2 regions of the Blastococcus sp. TML/C7B genome follow, and region 1 is predicted to be linked to the other one. Evidence: riboswitches for the same ligand, from Rfam matches in the RefSeq annotation. Region 1 holds a riboswitch; the other holds the start of a gene.

The links. Region 1 has a riboswitch for cyclic di-AMP ahead of JKP76_RS13620 (hypothetical protein). Riboswitches for the same ligand answer to the same signal wherever they lie in the genome.
Region 2: another riboswitch for cyclic di-AMP. It lies ahead of JKP76_RS11350 (C40 family peptidase); the one in region 1 lies ahead of JKP76_RS13620 (hypothetical protein).

The regions. Positions count from the first base shown of each region.
Region 1 covers NZ_JAEOAA010000002.1:126,507-133,494, reverse strand. The annotation lists gene JKP76_RS13645 (hypothetical protein) at 52-258, shown strand; gene JKP76_RS13640 (DUF1330 domain-containing protein) at 267-629, shown strand; gene JKP76_RS13635 (siderophore-interacting protein) at 665-1,525, shown strand; gene JKP76_RS23520 (NADPH:quinone oxidoreductase family protein) at 1,596-2,567, shown strand; gene JKP76_RS13625 (hypothetical protein) at 2,585-2,890, opposite strand; gene JKP76_RS13620 (hypothetical protein) at 2,991-3,878, opposite strand; cyclic di-AMP (ydaO/yuaA leader) riboswitch at 3,890-4,043, opposite strand; gene JKP76_RS13615 (TetR/AcrR family transcriptional regulator) at 4,197-4,805, opposite strand; gene JKP76_RS13610 (MMPL family transporter) at 4,971-6,988, shown strand, end outside.
Region 2 covers NZ_JAEOAA010000001.1:2,346,428-2,353,415, reverse strand. The annotation lists gene JKP76_RS11360 (D-2-hydroxyacid dehydrogenase family protein) at 1-711, opposite strand, end outside; gene JKP76_RS11355 (hypothetical protein) at 815-961, opposite strand; cyclic di-AMP (ydaO/yuaA leader) riboswitch at 1,349-1,495, shown strand; gene JKP76_RS11350 (C40 family peptidase) at 1,511-2,023, shown strand; gene JKP76_RS23440 (WhiB family transcriptional regulator) at 2,242-2,583, shown strand; gene JKP76_RS11340 (HAD domain-containing protein) at 2,618-3,139, shown strand; gene JKP76_RS24035 (hypothetical protein) at 3,666-3,815, opposite strand; partial or broken gene JKP76_RS24030 (CocE/NonD family hydrolase) at 3,928-5,214, opposite strand; gene JKP76_RS11330 (NAD(P)-dependent alcohol dehydrogenase) at 5,465-6,493, shown strand; gene JKP76_RS11325 (diguanylate cyclase) at 6,497-6,988, opposite strand, start outside.

The DNA.
Region 1 (6,988 bases):
GACTGCGGGGCTCCGCGGCTGACCGAGCCCGCCCGGGGGTAGGGCGTCCCCATGGATGCCGTCTCGATGGGCAAGGCCGGTCTGCAGGGCTGGCGCGCGAGGGTCGCCGACACGGTGGCGACCCCGGTGGCACGACGGTCCCCGCTCACCGACGACCAGGTGCGGGCCGCGGTGGGGGCCGCGTTCTTCGTGCTGTCGGTCGTCTACGTCGTCCAGACGCTGCGGCAGCTGGGGCGTGGGAGGGCCGCCGCCGGTTAACGTTCGGCATGGCTGTCGATCCCCGCGGTGCCGATCTCAAGCGCTACCTGCAGGAGGACCCGGGCGGGCCCGTGGTCATGCTCAACCTGCTCCGCTACGCCGAGGGCGGCCGCGACTCCTACGCGCAGTACGCCGAGGCGCTGCGGACGACGTTCCTGCCCCGCTACGGCGGCGAGATCCTCTACGCCGGCGACGGCTCCACCGCGCTGGTCGCCGAGGCCGGGCAGGACTGGGATGCCGTGCTGCTGATCCGCTACCCGTCCCGCCAGGCGTTCAGCGCGATGGTGGCCGATCCGGAGTACCAGCAGGTCACCGCCCTGCGCACCCGCGCGCTCACCGAGGCGGTGCTGCAGGCCACGACCCCCTGGTGAGGGCACCCTAACCAGCCCCGGACTACCGTTCAGGCATGACCGAGGCACGACAGGCCACCCGCCAGCCCCGCAAGCGCACCCCGCGGGTGGCCGAGGTGCTGCGCACGACGCGCCTCACCCCGCACATGATCCGCGTCGTCCTCGGCGGCGAGGGGCTGGGCGACCTCCCCGCCGGCGAGTTCACCGACCACTACGTGAAGCTCCAGCTGCCCCCGGCCGGCGCCGGCTACACGGCGCCCTACGACGTCGACGAGCTGCGCGCCACCCTGCCGCCGGAGCAGTGGCCGGTCACCCGCACCTACACGGTGCGGGCGTGGGACGCCGAGGCCGGCGAGCTCACCATCGACTTCGTGCACCACGGCGACGTGGGCGTGGCCGGCCCGTGGGCCGCCGCCGCGCAGCCCGGTGACCGCATCCAGTTCATGGGGCCCGGCGGCGCCTACCGCCCGCACCCGGGCGCCGACTGGCACCTGCTCGCCGGGGACGAGGCCGCGCTGCCGGCCATCGCCGCGGCGCTCGAAGGACTGCCCGCCGGCGCGCGGGCCCTGGCCTTCGTCGAGGTCGCCGGCCCCGAGGAGGAGCAGCCCGACCTGACCGTGCCCGCCGGCACCGAGCTGCGCTGGCTGCACCGCGGGGACGGCGAACCGGGCGAGACGCTGGTCGCCGCCGTCCGGGCCGCGGAACTGCCGCCCGGCCGCGGGCACCTGTTCGTGCACGGCGAGGCCCACGCCGTCCGCGAGCTGCGCCGGCACCTGCGCGCCGTGTGCGGCCTCGACGCGGAGTGGACGTCGATCTCCGGCTACTGGCGGCGCGGCGACACCGAGGACGGCTGGCAGTCGACCAAGCAGGAGTGGAACGCGCAGATCGCGGCCGAGGAGGCCCCGGCGCCGGCCTGAGCCGCCCGCCCGGCCGCGGCGGCCGTCTGACAAGCTCGGAGCCCCACCGACCCCCACCGCAGGAGGACCCGTGCGCGCCGCCCAGATCTCCACCCTCGACGGCCCCCGGGCGATCCAGGTCGTCGACGTCCCCGAGCCCGAGGCCGGCGACAAGGTGCTCATCGACGTCCACGTCGCCGGCGTCACCTACCCCGAGGTGCTGCAGAGCCGCGGCGAGTACCAGATGAAGCCCCCGCTGCCCTTCACCCCGGGCAGCGAGGTGGCCGGCGTCGTGCGCTCCGCCCCCGAGGGCAGCGGCTTCACCGCCGGCCAGCGCGTCGCGGCCTTCCCGTCGCTCGGCGGCTTCGCCGAGGTCGTCGCCGCGGCGCCGTCGCTGACCTTCCCGCTCCCGGACGGCGTCAGCTTCGAGCAGGGCGCCGCCCTGCCCATGAACTACCTGACCATGCACTTCGCGCTGCGCCGACGCGGCCAGCTGCGCGAGGGCGAGTCGGTGCTGGTGCACGGCGCCGCCGGCGGGCTCGGCACGGCCGCCGTCCAGCTGGCCAAGGCCTACGGCGCCCGCGTGCTCGCCGTCGTGTCCAGCGACGCCAAGGGCGAGGTCGCCCGCGCCGCCGGCGCCGACGAGGTCGTGCCGGCCGACGGCTTCCGCGACGCGGTCAAGGAGCTGACCGGCGGCAAGGGCGTCGACGTGGTCGTCGACCCGGTCGGCGGCGACCGCTTCACCGACTCGCTGCGCAGCCTGGGCCGCGAGGGCCGGATCCTGGTCCTCGGCTTCACCGGCGGGGAGATCCCCACGGTCAAGGTCAACCGGCTGCTGCTCAACAACGTCTCCGTCGTCGGCGTCGGCTGGGGCGCGTTCTGGTCCGTCGGGGCGCCCGGCTTCCCCAAGGAGCAGTGGGAGGACCTCTACCCGCTGCTCGAGGCCGGGAAGCTCGACCCCGTGCTGGGCAGCGTGCACCCGCTGGAGGACGTCGTCGCCGCCGTCACCGAGCTCGACGAGCGCCGGGCCGCCGGCAAGGTCCTCCTCCGCGTCCGCGGCTGACCGCACCGGCTGCGGCGCTACTCCCCCAGGAGGCGCCGCAGCCGGCGCGCCGGCTCGCGCACCAGCAGGCCGGGCAGGCGCAGTGCGGCGGTCGCGGCGCGCACCCCGAACCGGAGCAGGTCGGGCCACTCGGCGGGCCTGGGCGCGGCCGCCACGGGCCGCTCCCGCACCGGCGGGGGCACCGGCGGCAGCGCGGGCGGCAGCAGCACGTCCATCGCGGCATGGGTGCGGCGCGGGGCGCGCAGCGAGGCGAAGGACGGGATCGGCGGAGCCGCGGGCGACTCCTCGTCGTCGGGGCCCCGTCCACGACCGGTCGTCGTCACGGTGCGCTCCTCCAGCTCGGTCTCCGGGAACGGGCCGCGTGCTCGGAGGAGCCGCCGCCCGGGGCCGTCGACACTAGCGCCGGCCCGCTGGGCGCCGCGCTCAGCGGTAGTTCACGTGCACGTGGTCCATGTGGTTGGCCGTCGCGCCGCCGCGGTTCTCCATGGGCTTCCACGCACCGCCCGGCGTGCTCATCATCCGCTGCTCCCAGATGAGGTACTCCACGCCGAGCTCGCTCCAGTGCGCCACGTGGTAGGCCACGATCGCGTCGCCGAGGGCGCCGTTCGCCATGACCATGTAGTCCACCGCGAGGCCCGAGGGGTGGCCGCCGGGGTCGGTGGCGCTGGGCCGGGTGCCGCCGAGGGTGATCGAGCCCGCCCCCGGGACGTTGCTGACGACGGCGTCCGCGGCGGCCTGCGCCCGCGGCTTGATCGCACCGGCGCTGTTGCTGATCGTCGCGCGGGTGGTGGCGGCGACCGAGCCCGCGGCCCGCGCGACCGCCGCGGCCGGGGCCTGTGCGGCCGGCGCGGGCTTCGCGGCAGCGGCCTGCGCCGCGGCCAGCTCGGCGAGCTCGGCGGCCTGCCGTGCGGCGGCCTCCTCCGCGGCCCGCCGGGCGGCGGCCTCCGCGTCGGCCCGCTGCTGGTCGAGCACCGCCTGGTCGGCGGCGGCCTGGGTGGCCAGCGCGGCGAACTCGGCGTCCTCACGGCTGCTGCGGCTGGCGGCCAGGTCGGCCAGCGGCCCCAGGTCCCGCGCGACGTCGACCGCGCCGGAGCTGCCCTCGATGCCGAGCTGGCGGGCGACGCTGACCGACTCGGTCTGCGCCGCCTCGGCCTGCGCGTCCGGGCCGGGCCCGACGACGAGGTTCACGATGACGGCGCCTGCGGCGGCGACGCCGATGTAGACGGCCGGCCGGCGGGTCGCCGACGGGGGGCGCCGGTGGGCGGCGGGGCGGGTGGACCGGGGTCGTGCGGTGGTGCTGGGGCGCGCCATCCGGCGGCTCTCCGTTCTTCCGATACCGCCTACCGGGTTAGCTGACGGATTCGGGCTCAGAAGTGCCCTACCCGCGGCGGACGGCGGTCCGGCGCGCGATTCACCCCAGTGCTGCGGTGGGTCCCCGGCTCCCCGCGCCCCGGAGGACGACGGCGACTCAGCGGCGCCCGGCGGCTTCCCCGGGTGGGGACGGTGCGACCGACGGACCGCGCCACGGTAGGCAGCGTTACGGTTCCGTGACAATCGGCGACCGGGCCACGCGGGGCCGGGACGGGCCCCCTACCTGGGGCGATGCGCCGGGTGTGAGGTGCGCCGCAGCTATGCGGGGCCCGGGCGTGTCGAGCGCCTCGGCAGCAGCAGTCGCCGCCCGCTCTCGATGAGGTGCTCGCGGAGCTCGGCGTCCTCCAGCGCGGCGGAGCCGGGATCGGCGGCCGGGCCGGGAAGCCCGACGAGGAACAGCGTGGCCGCGACCCGGAGGGCGGGGTCGGGACCGGCGAGCTGGTCGACGATCCGCTGCAGCACGCCCATGAGCGCCGGGTTCTGTTCGAGCAGGTGCCGGACGGCGACGTCGCCCATGAGCACCGACAACCCGCCGCGGTTGCCGATCAGCAGGTCGACGAGGCCGGCGACCAGCAGCTCCACCCGGCCGCGCCGGCTGCGCTCCGCCTCGGCGGCGACGGCCAGCCGCTCCAGCTCGTCGAGCGCGGGCCGCAGGGCGGCCAGGATGATCTCGTCCTTGGAGCGGTAGTGCCAGTAGACGGCCGCCTTGGTGACGCCGAGGGCGTCGGCGATCTTCTGCAGCGAGGTCTCGCTGACGCCGTCCTCGGCGAACAGCCGCAACGCGGCCTGCAGCAGGCGGGCGCGGCCGGCCCCCGCGGTGCGGTCGGTGCCACCCTCCGGAGCCGTGCTGCCCGGTGCTGCGCTCATCGCTCCCCCTCCCGACGTGTGCCATCTCACCTAGCCGATCGGCTAGGGCCAGCCTAGCTGCGCGGTTAGTCTCCTCGGAGCCGGCACGTCGCGTTCACCGACGCCGTCCGAGCCTGCGGACCGGCCCTCCGGCGCCGCGCCCGCCACCCCGATCGAGGAGTTCTCGTGGCCACCCTGCTCTACCGGCTCGGCCGGTTCTCCTTCCGCCGCCGCGGCCTGGTCGCCCTCGTCTGGGCGCTGCTGCTGGCGGTGTTCGGCGCGGGTGCGGCCACGCTGTCCGGGCCGACCTCGGACTCCTTCACCATCCCCGGCGTCGAGTCCATCACGGCCTTCGACACCCTCGAGCAGAAGATGGGCACGGCGGCGGACAACGCCTCGGCCCGCGTCGTCTTCCGCGCCGAGGGCACCGTGGCCGACGACGGGACGCGCAGCGCGATCGAGCAGGCGCTGGCCGAGGTCGCCGAGGCGCCGCACGTGGCATCGGTGACCGACCCGTTCCTGGAGAACGGCGTCTCCGCCGACGGGCGGACCGCGTACGCGCAGGTCGCCTACGACATCCAGACCATCGACGTCTCCGAGACCGACCGCGAGGCGCTGTTCGACGCCGGCCGCAGCGCCGAGAGCGCCGGCCTGCAGGTCGAGTTCGGCGGCGACGCCACCCAGGGCGTGCCCGAGCAGAGCGCCGCCGAGGTGATCGGCCTGCTGGTGGCGGCGCTCGTGCTGGCCCTCACCTTCGGCTCGCTGGTGGCCGCCGGCCTGCCGCTGCTCACCGCGATCATCGGCGTGGCCCTCGGCGTCTCCGGCGTCACGATCGCCACCGGCTTCGTCGAGCTGAGCTCCAGCACCCCGACGCTGGCGCTGATGCTCGGCCTCGCCGTCGCCATCGACTACGCGCTGTTCATCGTGTCGCGCTACCGCCACGAGCTGTTCCTCGGCCGGGAGCCGGAGGAGGCCGCCGGCCGCGCCGTGGGCACCGCGGGCTCCGCCGTGGTCTTCGCCGGCCTCACGGTGGTCATCGCGCTCGCCGCGCTCTCCGTCGTCGGCGTCCCGTTCCTCACCGCGATGGGCCTGGCCGCCGCCGGCACCGTCGCCGTCGCCGTCGTCATCGCGCTCACCCTGCTGCCGGCCGTGCTGGGCTTCGCCGGCCTGCGGATCCTCGGCACGCGCGGCCGCGCCCGCCTCGAGCGCGAGGAGCAGGCCGCGCAGCCGTTCGGCGCGCGCTGGGGCGCCGCCCTGGTCCGCCACCGGCTGGTCGCCCTGCTGGTCACCGCCGGCACGCTGCTCGTCGTCGCCGTCCCGGCGCTGGACCTGGAGCTGGGCCTGCCGGACGAGAGCACCGCCGCGCCGGACAGCACGCAGCGCAAGGCCTACGACCTGGTGAGCGAGGGCTTCGGCCCGGGCTTCAACGGACCGCTGCTGGTGCTGGTCGAGGGCGCCGGGGAGGGCGGCGCCGTCGCCGGGACCGAGCAGGCCCAGGCCGCCATCGCGCAGCTCGACGACGTCGCGGTCGTCGCACCGGCGCAGTTCAACCCGGCGCAGGACACCGCGGTCATGACCGTGATCCCGGCCAGCGGCCCGGCCACGGACGCCACCGAGGAGCTGGTGAGCACCATCCGCGACCTGGCGCCGCAGCTGCGGGCCGACACCGGGGTCTCCCTGGCCGTCACGGGAGTCACCGCGGTGACCCTCGACGTCGCCGACAAGCTCAACGCCGCGATGCTGCCCTACCTGCTCGTCGTCGTCGGGCTGGCGTTCCTGCTCCTCCTGCTGGTGTTCCGCAGCGTCCTGGTGCCGCTCAAGGCCGTGCTGGGCTTCCTGCTGAGCGTCGTCGCCACCTTCGGCGCCGTCGTCGCGATCTTCCAGTGGGGGTGGCTCAGCGGCGTGTTCGGCGTGGAGAGCACCGGGCCGATCATCAGCCTGCTGCCGATCTTCCTCATCGGCGTGCTGTTCGGCCTCGCGATGGACTACGAGGTCTTCCTCGTGACCCGCATGCGGGAGGAGTACGTCCACGGCGCCACGCCGGACGAGGCGGTCGTCGGCGGCATGCGCCACGGCACCCGGGTGGTCACCGCGGCCGCGCTGATCATGATCAGCGTCTTCGCCGGCTTCATCCTGGCCAGCGACACGATCATCAAGACGATGGGTTTCGCCCTGGCCTTCGGGGTCGCGGTCGACGCCTTCCT
Region 2 (6,988 bases), on a different contig from region 1:
CGGCCCGCGGCTGGTGTTGACCAGGACGGCGGTCGGCTTCATCCGGCCGAGGTCGTCGGCGCCGATGAGGCCGCGGGTCCGCCGGGACAGCAGCAGGTGGACCGTGACGACGTCGGCGGTGGCGAAGAGCTCGTCGCGCTCCACCCGGCGGACGCCGACCTCCGCGGCCCGCTCGTCGGTGAGGTTCTGGCTCCACGCCACGACGTCCATGCCGAACGCCTGGCCGACGCGGGCGACCCGGCTGCCGAGCCGCCCCAGCCCGACGACGCCGAGCCGGGCGCCGTCCAGGTCGCCGCCGAGGGTCTGCTGCCAGCCCCCGGCCCGGACGGAGGCGTCCTCGCGCGGGATGTGCCGCAGCGTGGCCAGGACCAGCCCCCAGGTGAGCTCGGCGGTGGCTGCCGCCCCCGCACCGGTCCCGCAGACGGTGATGCCCCGCTCGGCGGCCGCGGCGACGTCGATCGCGCGGTTGCGCATGCCCGTGGTCACCAGCAGCCGCAGGTTCGGCAGCCGCTCGAGCAGGTCCCGCTGGAACTCGGTGCGCTCCCGCATGGCGACGACGACGTCGAAGGGCTCCAGCCGCGCGGCGAGCGCCTCGACGTCGGAGACCGAGTCGTGGAACCCGACCACCTGGACCGGCCCCGGCACGCGGGACCAGTCGCAGAAGTCGGCGGCGACGGACTGGTAGTCGTCGAGGACGGCGATGCGGATCACGCCCCCGGTCTACTACACCGCCGTCGCCAGGGGCCCGGCGCCGGACGTGCGACGGCCCCCGACCGGCGGATGCGGTCGGGGGCCGTCGTCGGGCGCCGGTGGGTCAGCGGGGGCGCTTGCCGCCGGCGTTCTTGTTCTGGAAGTCGGCGAGCATCTTCTTGAGCTTCGCCTGGTTCTGCGGCTTGCGCGCTTCCTGGATCACCCGTGCGGCGACCCCGGACGCGATGAGCTTCCGGAGCATTCCGGCCATGTTCGCCTCCTCAGCTGTGGACTGACCCCGTCCCTGCCCCGTGACGGCGGCCGCCAACCCCCGTCGGGATCCCGGTCCACCGGCCGGAGGACGCGATCGGCGCCGAGCCGCGTGAGTGGGCCGCTGCCGTCGGTGACGCCACGCCTCGCACAGAGAAGTAAGCGCCCGATCACGTTCCGCTATGTGGGCGAGAGGTGCCGGCGGGGCCGGACGGCGACCGGCGTGCTGGGGCCGCGAGTCGCCCAACGGGCACCCGGGCGTGGCGGCCGGCCCATCACCCGGACGACGCCGCGGCGCGGTCCGGCAGGGGCCGGTCGATCCACCTAGCGTCGTCGCGGTCCGGCCGAGGCCTTCGACGTCGCCTCCGGCGACACCCGGCCGGACACCGCCGAACCGGCGCCGAACGTCTCGGCGCCGGGCCGGGGACCCACGCGCAGTCCCTGGGGTGAAGCGCGACCGGCTCGACCGGTCCCGCCGGGCGATCTCCCCGCCCGAACCCGTCAGCTAACTCGGTAGGCGGTTGATGGAGAACAGGAGAACGCGTCGTCCATGACGACTACCCGCACGTCCTCGTCCAGCCGCGTCCGCGGGGCGACCCTCGCCCTCCTCACCGGCGCCGGTCTCGCCCTCACCCCCCTGGCCGCCTCGGTCGCCGTCGCCCCGCCCGCCGCCGCTGCGCCCGTGATGTTCTCCGCAGCCCCGGCACCGACGCCGACCACGCAGGCGGCCGTCAACCACGCCCTGGCGCAGCAGGGCAAGCCGTACGTGTACGGCGGCACGGGCCCCGGCGGCTTCGACTGCTCGGGTCTGACCTTCGCGGCCTACAAGGCGGCCGGCGTGCAGCTGCCGCGCACGTCGCGCGCACAGGCGACCGCCGGCGTCGAGGTCCCCTGGTACGCCATGCAGCCGGGTGACCTGATCACGTTCTACGACCCGGTCGGGCACGTGGGGATGGCCATCGGCAACGGGATGATGGTGCACTCGTCGACCTACGGGAAGCCGGTCTCGATCGTGCGGGTCGACTCGGTGCCCGGCTACCACAGCACCCGCCGCGTCGCCTGATCTCCGCAGCTGTCGGCACCGGGCCGGGCCATCACCGGCCCGGTGTCGACACGGCGACATGGCGACCCGTCGACGTGTCCACACAATGCGCCAACCGGACGGTCCGGTTTCGGGTTGATCCGCCGGAGCGCGTCAGATCACGCGCAGATAACGTCAGTGCCAGCCGACGGCCCGTACCGGTCCGTCACCCCCCGCCCCACTTCCCCTGGAGCAGCGCTGTGCCTTCGTCCTACCGCCCCTTCCTGTCCCTGGTCCCCGACGAGACGGTCGACACCCACGACCAGCCGTCGTGGAGCACCCCGTGGACCGAGCCCGTCGCCCCCGACGACGAGTCGTGGCGGCTGTCGGCGCTGTGCGGTGAGACCGACCCGGAGGCGTTCTTCCCGGAGAAGGGCGGCTCGACCCGCGACGCCAAGCGCGTCTGCACCGGCTGCGACGTGCGGGCCGAGTGCCTGGAGTTCGCGCTGCGCAACGACGAGCGCTTCGGCATCTGGGGCGGGCTCTCCGAGCGCGAGCGCCGGCGGCTGCGCGTGGCCCGTCGCGACGCCATCACCGCCTGAGCGGCAGGAGCCCGCGCCGGGTAGGGACGACGAGGTGACGCCTCCTCCCCCGGTGCTGCTGCTCGACGTCGACGGCGTGCTCAACGCCGTCCGGCACGACCTGCCCGTGGGTTGGCGGCGCGGCCGCTTCAACGGCTACGTCCTGTCCTGGGATCCGTCGGTCGTGGCCCGGCTGCGGGCGTTGCACGAGTCCGGCCGGGTGGAGCTGCAGTGGCTGACCACGTGGACCGAGCTCGCCGACGAGCTGCTGGCCGGGCCGCTGGGGCTGCCCCGCGGGCTGCGCACGCACGGCCGCGACGCGCTGCCCACCGGCTTCGGCGGCACGCTCGGCGGCGTCGCCGGCTGGTGGAAGCTGACCGCCGCGCAGGCCGTCGCAGCGGCGGAGCCGGGCCGCCGCATCGTCTGGATCGACGACGACCTCGCCGACCAGGCCGACGACGCGAGCGCGTGGATCAGCGGCCACGGCCAGGTGCTGGTGGTGGCGCCCGCCTACTCCACCGGGCTCACGCACGCCGAGCTGGACCGGGTCGAGCGCTGGCTGGCCGACGGCGGCTGACGCCCGCCGCCCGGCCGCGCCGCAAGACCTGTCCGCCCGCCCGTCGCGGTGCCACTCTGCGCGGTGGACCGCAGGGGGTAACCGTGGATACCGGAACCGAAGCGAACCGAACCCGGCCGACGGGAGGCCGTGTGCTGGTGCTGGCCGCGCCGGCCGGCCCCGCGGAGGCCGACCAAACGCGCGCCTTCTGCGCGTTCCTCGCCACCGCCGGCGTCGAGGCGTGGCTGGAAGTCGCTGACGTCCAACGAGCCCCCGGACCTGCAGCGGCTGCTGGAGGACACCACCGTCTCCTGGGTGCTGGTCGTCGCGTCGACGGCCCTGCCGAGTCGGGAGGTCGACGTCCCGCCCGGCCACTGCCCCGCCCTGGTCCCGGTGGTCCTCCCCGGCGGGCGGGCCGAGGACCTGCCCTGCTGGGCGCGCCCGGAGGGTGGCGCGGTCGTCCCGGTCACCGACTTCAGCGCGGAGGGCGCCGCTCCGCTTCTCGGGCTGCTGCTCCCGCCCGCGTCCCCGAACGGCCACGCACCGATCAGACCGTCGGGAGGGTGATCGACGACGGCGTCGGCCCGCCGGAGCGGATCCGGTGGGTGACCGGTCGGCTGCGCGTGGCCTTCCCGAGCGGCTCGCCGGTGCCGAGGTTGCGGGCGTAGCGCGGGTGCGCCCCACCGGAGACCTGCAGGCGGATCCGGTGGCCGGCGCGGAAGCGGTGCGCGGTGTCGGTCAGGGTGGTCTCGGATCGTCCGCAGCCCCGCGCGCGGCACCTCCCCCGGCGCCGGATCGAGCCGGACCAGCCGGTCGGTCACGTTGATCGAGGCGCCGTTCGGCTGGACGTCGCAGAGCCGCACGAACACGTCGGCGTACGGGTTGTCCGACTCGACGACCAGCCGCACCCGCACCCCGCCCTGGACCTCCACCGGTCGGCGCAACGGCTCGGTGGTGAAGGTGCGGACGTCGGCGCGGGCCTCGAGCGCCCGGTTGTCCCGCTGCCCGGCGCTGTTCGCGAGCACCCGCCCGCCGATCGAGGGCGTCGGATCGGTCGGGTCGTAGGTGAACCGGGTGACCGCGGCCTCGACGGGGGCGTCGTCGACCAGTCGGCCGCCGCCGGCGAGGTGGAAGGTGCGCTCGGTGGCCACCGGGGGCCAGTCGGGCAGCGTCCGCCAGGTGCGGGCGCCGCTGACGTGCACCCGCACCGGCTCGGGCCGCTCGGGTGCCGGCGGAGCGCCGTCCACGGGCAGGTGGATGGCGAGCCAGGCCAGGCTCTCCGGCGTCGTGACCGCGGGGTCGATGCCCAGGTGCGCCCAGGGGCCGAGGGTCAGGGCGACGTCGACGCCGCGCTGCCGCAGGACGCCGTACTGGTACAGCGTCTGCTCGAGGAACCAGTCCTGCCAGCCGCCGATGAGCATCGTGGGCACGGTCGAGGAGTGCACGGCCGGCGTCGCGCGGTACCGGTCCCAGTAGGGGTCGGCGAGGTCGGGGTGGTCCATCCACTCGTCGAACCAGGGCGCCGGGGTGCCGCCGAACCGCTCGGCCAGGCCCTGCAGCGGCAGCTCGCCGAGGAAGGGGGCCAGCCGCCGCTCCGCCGTCGCCAGCCGGACCAGGCCGCGCAGGAAGCCGACCTGCTCCTGGTGGGCGACCAGGTCGGTCCAGATCGCCAGGTTGGTGAGCTGGAAGGCGCCGTCGATCAGCCCGGCCTGGGCGAGGTCGTGCGGGCCGATGTGCAGGACCATGGCCGTGAGCTCGGGCGGCGGGTCGAGCGCCAGCGCCCACTGCGTGTAGCCGAGGTAGCTGGGCCCGAGGGTGGCCAGCCGGCCGTCGAACCAGGGCTGCTCGCGCAGCCACGCGCCGGTGTCCTGGCCGTCGTGCTCCTCGTTGACCACGGGCGTGAAGTCGCCACCGGAGCCGAAGGTGCCGCGCACGCTCTGCAGGACCACGGCGTAACCGCGCTCGGCGTACGGCACCGCCGTGGACACGGCGAACCCGGCTCCACGCCCGTACGGGGAGCGCAGCAGCACCACGGGGTGCGGGCCGGCGGTGGCGGGCAGGTAGACGTCGGCCCGCAGCGCGGCGCCGTCGCGCATCGGGACGTCGACGTCGCCCAGCACCTGGACCGGCGCGAGTGGGGCGGGCAGCTTCCACCGGCGGCCCAGCGCGGCGGCAGCGAGGCGGGCCGGGCGCGGGAGCGGCCGGGGCGAGGGAGGATCGGGCCGGCGCACGGGATCTCCTGGTCAGAGCGGCGGGGACGGCGCGACCCTAGCGGCGGGTTGCGACGGTCTGCTCGTCGGCGCGGGGCCCTAGGGTCGGGGCATCGTCGTCCCGCGAGGAGCTGACATGCGCGCAGTGCAGTACCGGACCGTCGGCAGCGAACCCGAGGTCGTGGAGATCCCGACGCCCGAACCGGGGCCGGGCCAGGTGCGGTTGAAGGTGACCGCGGCCGGGCTGTGCCACTCGGATGCGTTCGTGATGAGCCTGCCCGAGGGCGTCTATCAGCTGCCGCTGACGCTGGGCCACGAGGGCGCCGGCGTCGTCGACGCGCTCGGCGACGGCGTGAGCGGCGTCGAGCTGGGCCAGCCGGTCGCCGTCTACGGCGCGTGGGGCTGCGGGCGGTGCCACGCCTGCGCCCGGGGTGCGGAGAACTACTGCCCGCATGCGGGCGGGCTCGGCATCTACCCGCCCGGGCTGGGCGCGCCCGGCGCTCTGGCCGAGTACCTGATTGTGGACGACGCCCGGCACCTGGTCCCGCTCGGCGACCTCGACCCGGTGTCCGCGGTCTCGCTCACCGATGCCGGGCTGACGCCGTACCACGCGATCGTCTCCTCGCTCGGCGCGCTGCCGGCCGGGAGCACCGCCGTGGTGATCGGCGTCGGCGGGCTCGGGCACGTGGGCATCCAGATCCTGCGGGCGATCACCGGGGCGACCGTCGTCGCCCTGGACCTCAGCGACGACAAGCTCAAGCTCGCCCGCGAGGTCGGCGCGCACCGCGCGCTGCACTCCGACGAGTCGGCGGTCGCGGCGATCCGCGAGCTGACCGGCGGGGTGGGCGCGCAGGCGGTGTTCGACTTCGTCGGCGCCGCCCCGACGCTGGAGATCGCCCGGCAGACCGTGGCGATGGACGGCGTCATCCAGATCGTCGGCATCGGCGGCGCGGTGCTGCCCACCGGCTTCTTCTCGACGCCGATGGGCGCCACGGTGCGCGCGCCGTACTGGGGCACCCGGTCGGAGCTGATCGAGGTGCTGGACCTGGCCCGCAGCGGTGCGATCCACGTCGAGGTGGAGCGGTTCACGATCGAGGAGGCGCCCGAGGCCTACCGCCGGATGCACGAGGGGACGCTGCGCGGCCGCGCCGTCGTCGTCCCCTGAGGATCAGCTGGGCTGCGGAACCCGGCTGCCGGAGCCGCCGGAGTCGGAGCCGACCAGCTCGGCCCGGCCCCGGCCGAGGATCTTGGCGTCGTAGAGGGCGCGGTCGGCGCTGCGCATGAGCTGCGAGGCGCTGTCGCCCGGGCGGTACTGGGCGACGCCGCAGGACAGCGACACCCCGTCGTGCAGCGCGCAGACCCGGCGGACGAGGGCGAGCGCCTCCTCCCCCGTCCGGCCGGGTAGGAGCAGGGAGAACTCGTCGCCGCCGTGGCGGGCCAGCAGCGCGCCGGCAGGCAGCTCGCCGCGCCAGTCGTCGGCGACCCGGCGCAGCACCCGGTCGCCCTCCTCGTGGCCGTGGGTGTCGTTGACGGTCTTGAAGTGGTCGACGTCGATGAGGACGGCGGACAGCGGCTCGCCGGAGCGCGAGGCCTCGGCCATGAGCTCCTCGAGCGCCTGGTCGAAGCCGCGGCGGTTGTGCAGCCCGGTGAGCGCGTCACG